3 regions of the Nitrospirillum guanabarense genome follow, and region 1 is predicted to be linked to each of the others. Evidence: predicted binding sites of a transcription regulator. Region 1 holds the regulator's gene; each other region holds the start of a gene.
The links. The regulator PhoB, encoded in region 1, activates phosphate uptake and scavenging genes when phosphate is short. The targets are predictions, from matches to a motif close to TNTCATAAAACTGTCA.

Region 2: pstS (phosphate ABC transporter substrate-binding protein PstS) is a predicted target of PhoB. The motif match lies at 2,206-2,221, and genes of this name have one in related genera.
Region 3: UAA55_RS21310 (HesB/IscA family protein) is a predicted target of PhoB. The motif match lies at 1,998-2,013, and genes of this name have one in related genera.

Annotation. Positions count from the first base shown of each region.
Region 1 is NZ_JAYEER010000004.1:2,298,875-2,303,310, forward strand. It holds gene UAA55_RS28675 (histidine kinase dimerization/phospho-acceptor domain-containing protein) at 1-1,021, shown strand, start outside; gene UAA55_RS28680 (ATP-binding protein) at 1,008-1,493, shown strand; gene phoU (phosphate signaling complex protein PhoU) at 1,735-2,499, shown strand; gene phoB (phosphate regulon transcriptional regulator PhoB) at 2,596-3,300, shown strand; gene UAA55_RS28695 (FAD-dependent oxidoreductase) at 3,499-4,436, opposite strand, start outside.
Region 2 is NZ_JAYEER010000004.1:2,107,399-2,111,834, reverse strand. It holds gene UAA55_RS27810 (OprO/OprP family phosphate-selective porin) at 55-1,668, opposite strand; gene pstS (phosphate ABC transporter substrate-binding protein PstS) at 2,370-3,422, shown strand; gene pstC (phosphate ABC transporter permease subunit PstC) at 3,602-4,436, shown strand, end outside.
Region 3 is NZ_JAYEER010000004.1:720,167-724,602, forward strand. It holds gene fdxB (ferredoxin III, nif-specific) at 1-185, shown strand, start outside; gene UAA55_RS21295 (nitrogen fixation protein NifQ) at 194-811, shown strand; gene UAA55_RS21300 (Rieske (2Fe-2S) protein) at 837-1,244, shown strand; gene UAA55_RS21305 (hypothetical protein) at 1,258-1,848, opposite strand; gene UAA55_RS21310 (HesB/IscA family protein) at 2,136-2,456, shown strand; gene UAA55_RS21315 (NifU family protein) at 2,467-2,772, shown strand; gene nifS (cysteine desulfurase NifS) at 2,787-3,968, shown strand; gene nifV (homocitrate synthase) at 3,992-4,436, shown strand, end outside.

The DNA of each region.
Region 1 (4,436 bases):
GCGCCCCGATCGTTTTGTCGCCATCGCCGTGCTGATGCTGGCGCCGACGGCGGCGCTGCTGGGCGCGCTGGTGATCGCCGGGCGGCTCAACATCCTGCTGGCGTTGGCGGCCTTCGCCCTGGTGGCCGCCGTGACCGCCGTGGCCCGCCACCTGGTATTGCGCGACAGCCGGCTGATCGCCGCCTATCTGGACCAGGTGCGGGACCGCCGCACGCCCCTGCCCCCACCCCAAGCCCGCACCCTGACCGGCGCCGCCCTGCTGGACGACATCGCCCAGCTGCATCAGAACTGGCTGCGCCACCGGGAAGAGATCGAGCACCGCCTGGCCGCCGACGAAGCGGTGGTGGAGGCCCTGCACGACCCCCTGATGCTGGTGGACGACAAGCGCAAGGTGGGCCGCGCCAACAGCGCCGCGCGCGCCCTGTTCGGCGACCGCATGCTGAACCGCGACCTGGCGGTCAGCGTGCGCAACCCCGACGTCCTGGCTGCGGTGGACGCCGTGCTGGCCGGCGGCGACAGCCGGCGGGTGGAATTCACCCTGCCCCTGCCGGTGGAGCGCGTGCTGGAGGTGCGGGTGACCCCCTTCCGCCCAGCGGCGGAGGACGGCGCGCCGGAGCATGAGATCACCGCCATCGTCACCCTGCACGACATCACCGCCATCAAGCGGTCGGAACAGATGCGGGCCGACTTCGTGGCCAACGCCAGCCATGAGCTGCGCACGCCCCTGTCCACGCTGGTGGGCTTCATCGAGACGCTGCGCGGCCCCGCCCGCGACGACGCCGACGCCCGCGACCGCTTCCTGGCCATCATGCAGGAACAGGCCGGCCGCATGTCCCGCCTGGTGATGGACCTCTTGTCCCTGTCACGCATCGAGTTGGATGAGCACACCCACCCCACCGGCGAAACCAACGTCGCCCAACTGGTGCACAGCGTGGTCGCCATGCTGGAGCTGAAGGCGGCGGCGCGGAAGATCACCATCCGCGTCCAGGGGGGAGGATCTGCCCCGGGTGCAGGGGGATGAGGACCAGCTGACCCAGGTGTTCCAGAACCTGATCGACAACGCCATCAAGTACGGGCGCGAGCAGACCGACGTGGTGGTGGCGCTGGAACGGGCGGAGGCTCCGCCGGCGCCGGGCGCCACCGGCATCCGCGCCCGCCAGGCGGCGCCCCAGAAGGTGGTGGGCATCAAGGTGTCGGTGACCGACAAGGGCGAAGGTATCGCCCGCACCCATCTGCCCCGCCTGACCGAGCGCTTCTACCGCGTGGACGCCGCCCGCAGCCGCGCCCTGGGCGGTACGGGTCTGGGCCTGGCCATCGTGAAGCACATCGTCAACCGTCATCGCGGCCGCCTGACCATCGACAGCGAAGTGGGCAAGGGCAGCACCTTCACCGTCCACCTGCCCGGCGTGGAAAAGCCGGGGGAGAAGGCGGAAAAGCCCTTACCCCAATCTGCCCCGAATCTGTCACAGGAAGGCGGCCGGGGCGCCGCCTGACGGCGAAGCGGCTTCAGCGACCCGGGTGGCGGCACTACGGTCGTATGGCATAAGCCGCTGAAGCGGCGGCGCTTTTTGGAAATCAAGACGACCGGCAGCGCCGTCACAAAACTGTCGTTTATCTGTAGCAATTCCATAGCGACCTGTCGCTATGGTCCACCCTGCCCGACCGGCGATGTGTCCAGCCGGCCGCCGTTTTTCATGCCCCGGCCAGGACCGCCGGGGGTGGGGTGGTAAGAGAATGCCGGCCGAGCATACGGTTAAGTCGTTCGAGCAGCAGCTGCAGCGCCTGTCCAACCTGATCACCCAGATGGGTGGCGTGGCCGAAGCCCAGGTGGACGGCGCGGTCCAGGCGGTGGTGCGCCGCGACGCGGACCTGGCCGCCCGGGTGATGCAGGCCGACCATCAGCTGGACGACTATGAGCGCGGCATCGAGCAGGAGGCCGTGCGCATGCTGGCCCTGCGCCAGCCCGTGGGCGGCGACCTGCGCGAAATCCTGGCCGCCCTGAAGATTTCCGCCGACCTGGAACGCACCGGCGACTATGCCGCCAACATCGCCAAGCGCAGCATGGCGATGGCCAAGCTTCCCGCCGTGCGGCCCGTCAGCGCCATCCCGCGCATGGGCAAGCTGGTGGAAAGCATGCTGAAGGACGTGCTGGACGCCTATATTGACCGCGACGTGGGCAAGGCCATCGACGCCTGGAACCGGGATGAAGAGCTGGACGACCTGTACACCAGCCTGTTCCGGGAGGTCCTGACCTATATGATGGAAGACCCGCGCAACATCACCCCTTGCACCCACCTGTTGTTCATCGCCAAGAATCTGGAACGGGCGGGCGATCACGCCACCAATATCGCGGAAACCATCCACTTCCTGGTGCTGGGCCAGACCTTGACCTCCGACCGGCCCAAGCATGACCAGTCCAGCTTCGTCGTCGGTCCCACGGCCGATGTTGACCTGCACGGCAGCGGCCTGCACGGCGCCGACGCCGTGGACGATGTGTGAGCCTTTCCCCGGGCCGTTCCTCACGCCCGAACCTATAGACGACTTAGACTTGCCACCGCTTACCCGACCCCGGACAGCCAGTTTTAGGGACACCCCATGAACGCCTCGTTGAAGCCCTTGGTTCTGATCGTCGAGGACGAAGCCGACCTCGTCACGCTGCTGAGCTACAACCTGGAAAAGGAAGGCTTCCGGGTGCTGACCGCCGGCGACGGCGAGGAAGCCCTGCTGCTGGCCGATGAGCAGGCGCCGCACCTGGTGCTGCTGGACTGGATGCTGCCGCTGATGAGCGGGCTGGAGGTCTGCCGCCAGATGCGCCGCAACCCCAAGACCCGTGAAATCCCCATCATCATGCTGACCGCCCGGGGCGAGGAGGCGGACAAGGTGCGCGGCCTGAACTCCGGCGCCGACGACTACATCTCCAAGCCCTTCAGCCCGACCGAGCTGGTGGCCCGCATCCGCGCCGTGCTGCGCCGGGCCGTGCCCTCGCTGGCCGAGGAACTGCTGCGCTACGGTGACATCAGCATGGACCTGGCGGCCCACCGCGTGCGCCGCAACAGCCGCGACATCCACCTGGGGCCGACGGAATTCCGCCTGCTGCGCCATTTCATGCAGCACCCCGGCCGCGTCTTCTCGCGTGAGCAGCTGCTGGACATCGTCTGGGGCCACGACGTCTATGTGGAGCCGCGCACCGTCGACGTGCACATCCGCCGCCTGCGCAAGGCCCTGAACGAGGACACGGAACTGGACATGATCCGCACCGTGCGTTCGGCCGGCTATGCCCTGGACATGAAGTCGGCTTGATGGCGCGTGGCCTTTGACCTTGATGGATCAAAGGCCCCTTCGGACGCCGGGTTCCGACATGCGCCGGCTTGGCTTCCCCGGTTTACAGTCCGCCACGCCATCCGCAAACTTCCGGCGGCCCCTTTTCCTTGTGAATGAGGGACCGCGTCCTACGGCGCGAGGCCGAGTCTCGTGCCGCTGCTTGGGACATAGCGCTTCCTAAATCACGTCCGCGAACAGGGCGGCCGCGCCCACTTCCGAAAGGTGGATGGCGCGCGCCGCGCGCACGCGCATCTCCTCCTCATAATTTCGCGCGGCCTCCTCAGGCGAGGCTTGGCCGGCCAGGCACGCCGCCAGCACGGCGGCGTCCCGCAGGGCGGTGTTGGCGCCCAGGCCGCCGGCGGGGCTCATGGCATGGATGGCGTCGCCCAGGAAGGTCGCCGGTGCCGCCGTCCAAAGGGGCCAAGTACGGGCCAGGCGGGCGCTGCGCACCGGCAGCAGGGCCACGCCGTCCCGGTCGGCGTGCCGGAACAGGCCGCGCAGGCTGGGGTGCCAATCGCGGGCCAGATGCTCCGCCACCATCGCCGGCACCACACCGGGGAAAGCTCCGGTCAGCCGAGTACGGGGGCCGATCAACGCCCAGTAGAGATAGTCGGCCACAGGCGTGACGCCGGGTGGCGTGGCGCCCCAATCGAACAGCATGGGGTCGATGATGCCGGCATAGCCGTCCGCGAAGACCACGCTGGTGCCGGCGCACAGATCATCGCTCACCGCCGCCCGCACCTGGGGTGTCAGGGTGGTGCGGCCATAAAGACAGACCGCGCCCACGTCCAGCGGTTCCGCCTGCGGCATCAGCTGGCGGCGGACGGCGGAGTTGACGCCATCGGCGGCCACCACCAGGTCGGCGCGGACGGCGGTGCCATCGGCGAAGGCGACGTGGGCACGGCCGTCCGGGCCCACGGCCAGGGTCTGGAAGGCGGCGCCGAAGCGTACCCGCTCCGCGATCCCCGTCAGCAGGATTTCCCGCACGGTCTGGCGGTGGGCGCAGAGATCGCCAGCATCTTCCCGCGTTTGCGCGCCGTCATCGGCGGCGCTCCACACCGCCGGCGCGCGACCGGCCACCGGCGCCAGCTGGCCGTCCAGGAAACGGCTGCGCG
Region 2 (4,436 bases), 190 kb from region 1:
CTGGAACCAGGATGCCTTCCCCGAGGGGAAGCCAACCTTGGAACGTGAACTGGCTTAGAACGTGAACTGGACGCGGCCGCCCAGGGATTGCCAGTTGTCGCCCACCTGGGTGTTGTTGGTGGCGGACGAGTACTTCTTCAGGTCGATGAACTGATAGTCCAGCATGAAGCGGACGTTGCTGGTCATGTACCAGTTCAGGCCCAGGGTCCACACTTCCTGCTGGCCGCCGCGCACGCGGTTGGCGGTGTTGGTGGCCCAGGTGTCGGAGTTCAGGTTCAGGAAGCTGTAGCGCGCCACGGCTTCCCAGGTGCCCCACTGGCCGGCGCCGGGGTTCAGGGGCTTGTCCACCGTCGGGGCGCTGAAGGCGCCCTGGTTGGCGACGTAGTTGCGCTTCTGGCCGGTCAGGACCCAGCCGGCTTCGGCGTAGTAGCCGAAGAAGCTCGGGTCGTTGGTGGCCGTGGACAGGTCCTTACGGCGCTTCACGTCGATCTGGTAGCCTTCGCCCTGCGCCCAGAAGCTGTCGTAACGCACCGCGGCCTCGCCGCCGTAGATGGCGACGCTGTCGGCGTTGATGTTGCCGGTGTTCAGGATGGCGCCCAGGCCGCCGTAGCGGTTTTCCGGACGCTCGGACAGGGCCAGCACGTGCGAACCGGCGGCGTTCACGCCGTTGGTCTGCGGCGGGGCGTACATGTAGCCGACGTCGGCGCCGACATGGACGATGGTGTGCTCATCGTTGATCGGGCGGAACGCGGCGCGGGCGAAGGCGGCCTTCTGGTCGTCGGCCACGCCGGTCACGGCGCTGGAGGTGACGGAAGAGGTCGCGCCGCCGGTGCTGGTCAGCACGGTGGTGCTGCCGAACGGGCTGGTGTTGACGTTGGCGCCGGTCAGGTAGACGTCGGCGAAATAGTTGTCGCCAAAGGTGCGCACGCCGGCCGACAGGCGGCCTTCGCTGGCGATCAGGCCGGTCACGACGTTGTTGATGCCGGGGCGCTCGACCAGGCCGATGTCGTTGGAGCTGATGCTGTCTTCGAAGGTGAAGGCCGGCTGCATGGCGCCGACGTCGATCAGCCACCCCTTGTACCCGGTATAGGTCAACTGCGCGGTCTGCAGGCGGCCGGACTGGTTGAAGCGGCCGGGGAAGTCGGCCGTCACGTTGTAGGTGAAGTCGTTGAAGGCCTTGCCGGCGAAGCCGATGTAGGCGCGACGGAAGTTGAAGCCGTCGGTGGTGTCCTTGACCTGACGGTTGTCCGGGTTCTTGGCGTCCTGGAAGTTATAGCCGTAATCCAGGTGGATACGGCCGACGGGCTGGAAGCTGAACGCCTTGTCCGCGGACGTGAAGGTCGGCACGCCGTTGGGGAAGGTGATGCTGGGCAGGTTCGCCGTGGCGGCGGTGGCCGACGTGGCGGCCTTTTCGGCGGCGGCCTTGGACTCGGCGGCGGCCTTGTTGGCGGCGTCGGTCTGGGCCGAGATCGCCTGCAACTGGGCCTGCAGCGCCTGGATCTGCTTGTTCAGCGCGTCGATCTGCGCCTGGGTGGCCAGCGGAGTGGCGGCGGCGGCGGCAGTGGCGGAGGCGGCGTTCGACTTCTTATTTTCCGCAGCGGAGGCGCCGGCGGTGGCGAAAGCCACGCTCAGCACCGTGCCAGCGAGCAACACGGTCTTCAGGTTCATTCCTAGATTCTCCCATCATCCGGTCTACGGCATGCCGCCCAATCCCGGGGTTTCGGGGCCGACGTCACGCGTTTGGAGCGTTTGGGCTGCGGCCCTAACGAAGCGCTCGGTAGCAATATAGCATGACAGCGAGACTGCTAAAGGTTGACAGATTTATGAAAGGGGCTGGCTGTGGCGCCGCTGCAACAGTTTCGAGTCGGGTGTTTTAGCGGCCTTAAAGTAAGGCGGGGCAACAAATCCGGGACTACCGTAGTAGAGGCCGGAGGGGTGCCGGTGGCCCCCAAAAAGAGGTTTGGATGATCGATTGCATCTATAGTGTTGTGAATAGGGCGCACCCGGGAAGGTGCTTGCGACTATCGGCGACGGGCGGCGACAGGGCAGAAAAACCGTGCCGGTGCTGGTGGCGCGGAGACGCTTGAAAAGAACTTGAGAATCGCCCGTGTCCGGTGGCGCGCCCGTGCCGGCCGGGGGTGTTGCCGGTCCGCAAGGCGGTACGGGGCGTGAACGGGGCCTTGCCCTGCGACAAAACGCCCACAGTTTCATAAAACCGTAACATACTCGTCACCAAAGGTTCAGGACCCGGAATTTAGGGTCCGCCCGTCGAGACGGGATCAGGAAGCGGTCGCGGGGCATAGCCCTGGGCGAACCGGCCGGGGCCCCGAGACGGTCGACTAAGACGTTCCAACCCGTGGGGGAATCCCGTGAACTTTCAACCGAAGAACCTGCTGAAGGGCATGGTTGCCGCCGCGGCCGCGGTGATGATGGTGGGCGCCGCCCAGGCTGCCGACATCAGCGGCGCCGGCGCCACCTTCCCGTACCCCATCTACGCCAAATGGGCCGAGGCCTATAAGGCCAAGACCGGCGTGGGCCTGAACTACCAGTCCATCGGTTCCGGCGGCGGCATCAAGCAGATCAAGGCGAAGACCGTCACGTTCGGCGCCTCCGACATGCCCCTGAAGGCGGAAGAGCTGAAGGAAGCGGGCCTGCAGCAGTTCCCGATGATCATGGGCGGCGTCGTCCCCGTCATCAACGTGAAGGGCATCGCCCCCGGCCAGATCCAGCTGGACGGCCCGACCATCGCCAAGATCTACCTGGGCCAGATCGCCTCGTGGGACGACCCGGCCATCAAGGCGCTGAACCCCGGCCTGGCCCTGCCCAGCACCTCCATCGTTCCGGTGTACCGTTCCGACGGGTCGGGCACGAACTTCCTGTGGACCACCTACCTGTCCAAGGAAAGCAAGGAATTCGGTGATCGCGTCGGCGCCAACACCTCGGTGCAGTGGGCCGCCGGCCTGGGCGCCAAGGGCAACGAAGGCGTCGCCAACATGGTGAAGCTGACCGAAGGCGCCATCGGCTACGTCGAGTACGCCTACGCCAAGCAGAACAGCCTGACCTTCACCAAGCTGAAGAACAAGGACGGCAAGGTCGTCAGCCCGGAGATCAAGGCCTTCCAAGCCGCCGCCGCCGGTGCCGACTGGGCCAACGCCCCGGGCTTCTACCTGGTGCTGGTCGACCAGCCGGGCGCCGACAGCTGGCCGATCACCGGCGCCAGCTTCATCCTGGTCTACAGCCAGCCGCAGGATGGCGCCGCCGTCGCCGAGGCCCTGAAGTTCTTCGACTGGGCCTACAACAACGGCCAGGCCGCCGCCGAGCAGCTGGACTACGTCCCGATGCCGGCCGCCGTGGTCGCCCAGGTCCAGAAGTCGTGGGCCACGGTGAAGACCGCCGACGGCAAGCCCGTCTGGTCGAAGTAAAAGTCCTCGGGTAAAAGGAAGCGCCCCCGGGCTCCAGGTCCGGGGGACAAAGGTCGGGAGAGGGGTCGCCTACGGCTCCTCTCCCTCTTTGTCGGCTTCCTTGATAGACATCCGGGTTTATTAGGTCATCGCGTTCGGGTTATCGCAGGGCCTACGGCCGGAGGGGTGCTTTGGTGGACATGGCGGTAAAGGCATCGGACATCAGCGCGGAGAGTCCGCGGGCGCGCACGCAGCGCCGCAACGACCTTCTGTTTCGCGGCGCCACCCTGTTTTTCGCCCTCCTGGTGCTGACGCTCCTGGGCGGTGTCATCGTTTCGCTCATCCATGGCGCGCTGCCGGCCCTCAAGGCCTTCGGCTTCGGTTTCGTCACGACCGAGATCTGGAATCCGGTGACGGAGAAGTTCGGCGCGCTGGCCCCCATCTACGGTACGCTGGTCACCTCGGCCATCGCCATGCTGGTGGGCGTGCCCGTCAGTTTCGGCATCGCCATCTTCCTGACCGAACTGTGCCCCGCCTGGGCCAAGCGTCCCATCGGCATCGCGGTGGAACTGCTGGCCGGCATCCCCAGCATCATCTACGGCATCTGGGGCCTGTTCGTGTTCGCGCCCTTCCTGCAGCGGACCGTTCAGCCCTTCCTGATCCACACGCTGGGCACCGTCCCGGGCATCGGCACCTGGTTCAAGGGCCCGCCCTACGGCATCGGCGTGCTGACGGCCGGCCTGATCCTGGCCATCATGATCCTGCCCTTCATCACCTCCATCACCCGCGACGTGTTCGAGACCATGCCCGCCATGCTGCGCGAAAGCGCCTATGGCCTGGGCGCCACGACGTGGGAAGTGGTGCGCGACATCACCATCCCCTACACCCGCGTGGGCCTGGTCGGCGGCGTCATGCTGGGCCTGGGCCGCGCGTTGGGTGAGACCATGGCGGTGACCTTCGTCATCGGCAACTCGCACCGCATCGCCTCCTCGCTGCTGGCGCCGGGCACCACCATCTCGGCCGCCATCGCCAACG
Region 3 (4,436 bases), 1.6 Mb from region 1:
TGCTGAAGGGCATCACCGAGGACGGCGAGATGGTCGACCTCGGCGGCGACGACGACGATGACGAGATCGAGAAGAAGGTGATGGTCATGGATGACGCCGGCGCCTGCGTCGGCTGCCGGGCCTGCGCCCGCGTCTGTCCCGCCAACTGCCAGACCCACGCGCCCCTGGCGGCGGACGCCGCGTGAGGTCGCCGATGCGCCCCGCCGATGCCTATGGCCTGTTGATGGGGCGGGCGGTGGCGGCGGGTGACCCGTTCGACCTGCACGTCACCGCCAGCATCCTGTCGCTGGCCTGGACCGAGGCGGTGATGGGCGCGGGGTCGTTGCCGGCGCGCGCCGGGTTGGACGGGGCCGCCCTGGAAAGCCTGGTCCGCCGCCTGTTCCCGGGCGCGTGGCCGGCCATCGCCGCGTTGGCCGGCGGTCCCGCCAACCTGGGTGATGATGAGATGGCGGTGCGGGATCTGCTGTGGATGTACGCGGGCGACGGCAATGACCTGCAGCGCGACCTGGCGGCCATGGTGGCCCGGCGGTGCAGCCGCCCCAACCACCTCTGGCAGGATCTGGGATTGCGCGACCGCGGGGAGCTGTCGGCGCTGATGCGCCGCCACTTCGGTGGCTTGGCGGATCGCAACCGCCAGGACATGAAATGGAAGAAGTTCCTGTACCGGATGATCTGCCGGGCGGAGGGCTTCACCCTGTGCACCGCCCCGGTCTGCACCGATTGCGACGACTTCGACACCTGCTTCGGGGCGGAGGATGGCGAGGCCATGTTGGCCCACGTCCGCTCCGGCCGCCCCGTGCCCGCCTTTTGACCGCTGCCATCGGAGGTGCCCGCCCATGACCGCCGCGCTGCCGTCCGCCGATCCGGATTTGGCTTACGTCCTTTGCCGGCTGGACGAGATCCCCAGCCGCAAGGCCTGGGGGTTCCAGCTGCTGCGCGTCGACGGCGACGGCACGCACCGCCCCTGGGCCATCGTCGTGGTGCGGTGGGGGCGCCAGGTGGTGGGGTACGTCAACCGCTGCCCGCACAACGACGTGCATCTGGATTGGGAGCGTAACCAGTTCCTGGACGGTGACGGCACGCGGCTGATGTGCGGCAAGCACGGCGCCCTGTTCGACCTGGCCACCGGCGTGTGCGTGGACGGCCCGTGCAAAGGGCGGGGCCTGGTGCCGGTGGCGCTGTCCGTCGTCGACGGGGATATCTGCGTCACCGGCGTCACCCTGGTGGAGGAGGCGGGGGCGTAAGGCGGCCCTGGCCTCAAACCGGCCGGTTCTCGTTGCGGTTCCTCACCGGCAGCATCTGCGCCACACCGTCCTCAAAGCTCAGCGCCGGATAGCGCCGGTCGAAGCGCAGGCTGATTTCCAGCAACACATCCAGCTTGCCGGCGGTGTCCAGCTTCTTGATGTCGTTCTTGTCGACGCCCATCAGATCCATCATCTCCTTCCATACGGTGGATTTATCGCAAGGCAGGACCGTGTAGGGGATGCCGTCCAGCGTGACCTGGTAGCCGGCCAGCAGATCGATGTTGTTGCAGAAGATGAAGTACTTGCCATTGGGCCGCAGCAGGCCGGCCAGCACCTCCGCCACGTCCTTCAGGTAGGCGAAGGAATGGATGTAGCCCGCCAGGACGGGGATGGTCGCCTCCCCCTCCTGCGCGAAGGTCAGCACCTGTTCCAGCTTGTACTCGGGCGGGCGCTTTTCATCGGCGATGTGCGGCTGGAACTTCAGCGCGATGTCGCCACGAAAGCCGAAGCGGCCGGGCTTCGTGGTCGGTGCCTTCAGCACGGCGTTCATCAGCCGGTCTTCCTTGGCCAGACGGGCCAGGGCGGTGTTCTCGATGGTGGTCAACGGGGGCTCCTGCTTCTTGGAATGGCCCGCGGGATCGGGCCCCGGTGTTCCCCTTTGCAAGCGCTTTGCCGGCCGACGCGCGCCGGCCGTACCCCTTGGTTTCGCGGGGTTTCCTGCGCCGTCCCCCGTCCGCTTGCAGGAAACGCCCCTGTCGCAAACCCGACATCGTCGGGGTAAAGGCAACAGCGTTTTGCCGGGAAAATTCATATATTCCAACGATCTGCCTTCTGGCATGCACCTTGCTGAGGCTGAGGGTCACCAACCCGCAACCATCGCAGGTGTCCCTCATGATCACCTTGACCTCCAGCGCTTTGAACGCCGTCCGCAGCGCCATCGCCGGCGCCGCAAACCCCGCGGGGGGCCTGCGCATCAGCGTCGATGCCGGCGGGTGCGCCGGCTACAAATACATGATGGGCCTGGCGGGCGAGGCCGAGGCGGACGACACCGTCATCGACCAGGATGGCGTCAAGGTCTTCGTCGACACCAAAAGCCATGAGCTGCTGAACGGCACCACCATCGATTTCGTCGTGGCGCTGGAAGGGTCCGGTTTCACCTTCGACAACCCCAACGCCAAGTCCGCCTGCGGCTGCGGCAAGTCCTTCGGTTGAGGGGCCGCCCATGCTGACCCCCACGACCGATGATCTGGCCGCCGACCGGGCGGTCATGGACGGTGCCGAGGACCGCCGCGTGCGGATCATCCGCGACGCCATCGCCGAAATCCGCCCCGGTCTTCAGCGCGACGGCGGCGACTGCGAACTGCTGGAGGTGGACGGCGACATCGTGCGCGTCCGGCTGACCGGCGCCTGCGTCCTGTGCCGGCTCAGCGCCACCACGCTGGATGGCATCCAGGCCCGGGTGGTGGAGCGATTGGGCGCCTTCGTGCGCCTGGTCCCCGTCTTGGGCCGGGGTGTGGAACCGCACTGAGGGGAGGAGGTGTCATGCGGCCCGTCTACCTCGACAACAACGCGACCACCCGCACCGATCCCGAAGTGGTGGCGGCCATGCTGCCCTATTTCACGGAGCGGTATGGCAACGCCTCGTCCGGCCATGCCTTTGGGGCGACGGCGGCGGATGGGGTGCGGTTGGCGCGGCGGCAGGTGCAGGCCCTGCTGGGGGCGGGCCATGATCATGAGATCGTCTTCACCTCCGGCGGGACGGAGGCCAACAGCACCGCCATCCTGTCGGCCCTGGAAAGCCAGCCTGGCCGGGATGAGATTGTGACGACGGCGGTGGAACACCCGGCCGTGCTGGCCCTGGTGGCGCATCTGGAAAAGACGCGCGGCATCAAGGTGCACGTGGTCGGGGTGGACGGCGACGGCCGCCTGGACATGGACGATTTCGAGCGGGCGCTGGGGCCGCGCACGGCCCTGGTCTCCGTCATGTGGGCCAATAACGAGACGGGGAGCCTGTTCCCGGTGGAGGCGCTGGCGCGGCAGGCGCGCGCCGCCGGCGCCTTGTTCCACACCGATGCCGTGCAGGGTGTGGGCCGCCTGCCTCTCCGCCTTCAGGACACGGCCATCGACATGTTGTCGCTGTCGGGCCACAAGCTGCACGGGCCCAAGGGCATCGGTGGCCTGTATTTGCGCAAGGGGGTGGCCTTCCGGCCCCTGCTGCGCGGCGGCCGGCAGGAACGGGGCCGTCGCGCCGGCACCGAAAACGTGCCCGGCATCGTTGGCCTGGGCAGGGCGGCGGAATTGGCCGCGCGTTATTTGGAAACGGAACAGGGTTGGATCGGCGGCTTGCGCGACCGGCTGGAACAGGGGGTGCTGGCCCGTATCGGCCACGCCCGCGTCCTTGGCAACCTGGCCGACCGCCTGCCCAACACGGCCTGCATCGCCTTCGACTATGTCGACGCCGACGCCGTGCTGCTGATGCTGGACCGGGCGGGCATCGCCGTATCGTCCGGCTCAGCCTGCGCGTCCGGCGGGATGGAGCCGTCGCACGTGCTGCGCGCCATGCGCGTGCCGGCCGGCGCCATCCGCGGCGCCATCCGCTTCTCGTTCTCCCGCGACAGCGCCGGCCCGGACGTGGATGCCGTCCTGGACACGCTGCCCGATATCATCGGCCGGCTGCGCGCCGCGTCGCCGCTTTGGCGGGACCGCACCCCCACCTTCGCCTGAACCCGGATTCAAGGAGACGCGACATGCTCAAGGCCCCGCCCATCGTCATCAATGACAGCACGTTGCGCGATGGCGAACAGGCGCCCGGCGTCGCCTTCACCGTGGCGGAGAAAGTGGCCATCGCCCACAAGCTTGAGGCCGCCGGCGTGGACGAGATCGAGGCCGGCATCCCCGCCATGGGTCCGGCCGAGATCGACGCCATGGCCGAGGTCGGCGCCGCCCTGGGCCAGGCCGCCGCCATCGCCTGGTGCCGCATGACCGAGGCCGACGTGGACGCGGCCCTGCGCACCGGGCTGAAGCGGGTCAACCTGTCCGTCCCCGTCTCCGACCGTCAGATCCGGGTGAAGCTGCAGGTCAGCCGGCAGGACATCATTCCCCGTATCCGGCGGGTGGTGTCCTACGCCCGCGACCGCGGCCTGGCGGTGGCCGTGGGCGGCGAGGATTCCAGCCGGGCCGACATGGACTTCC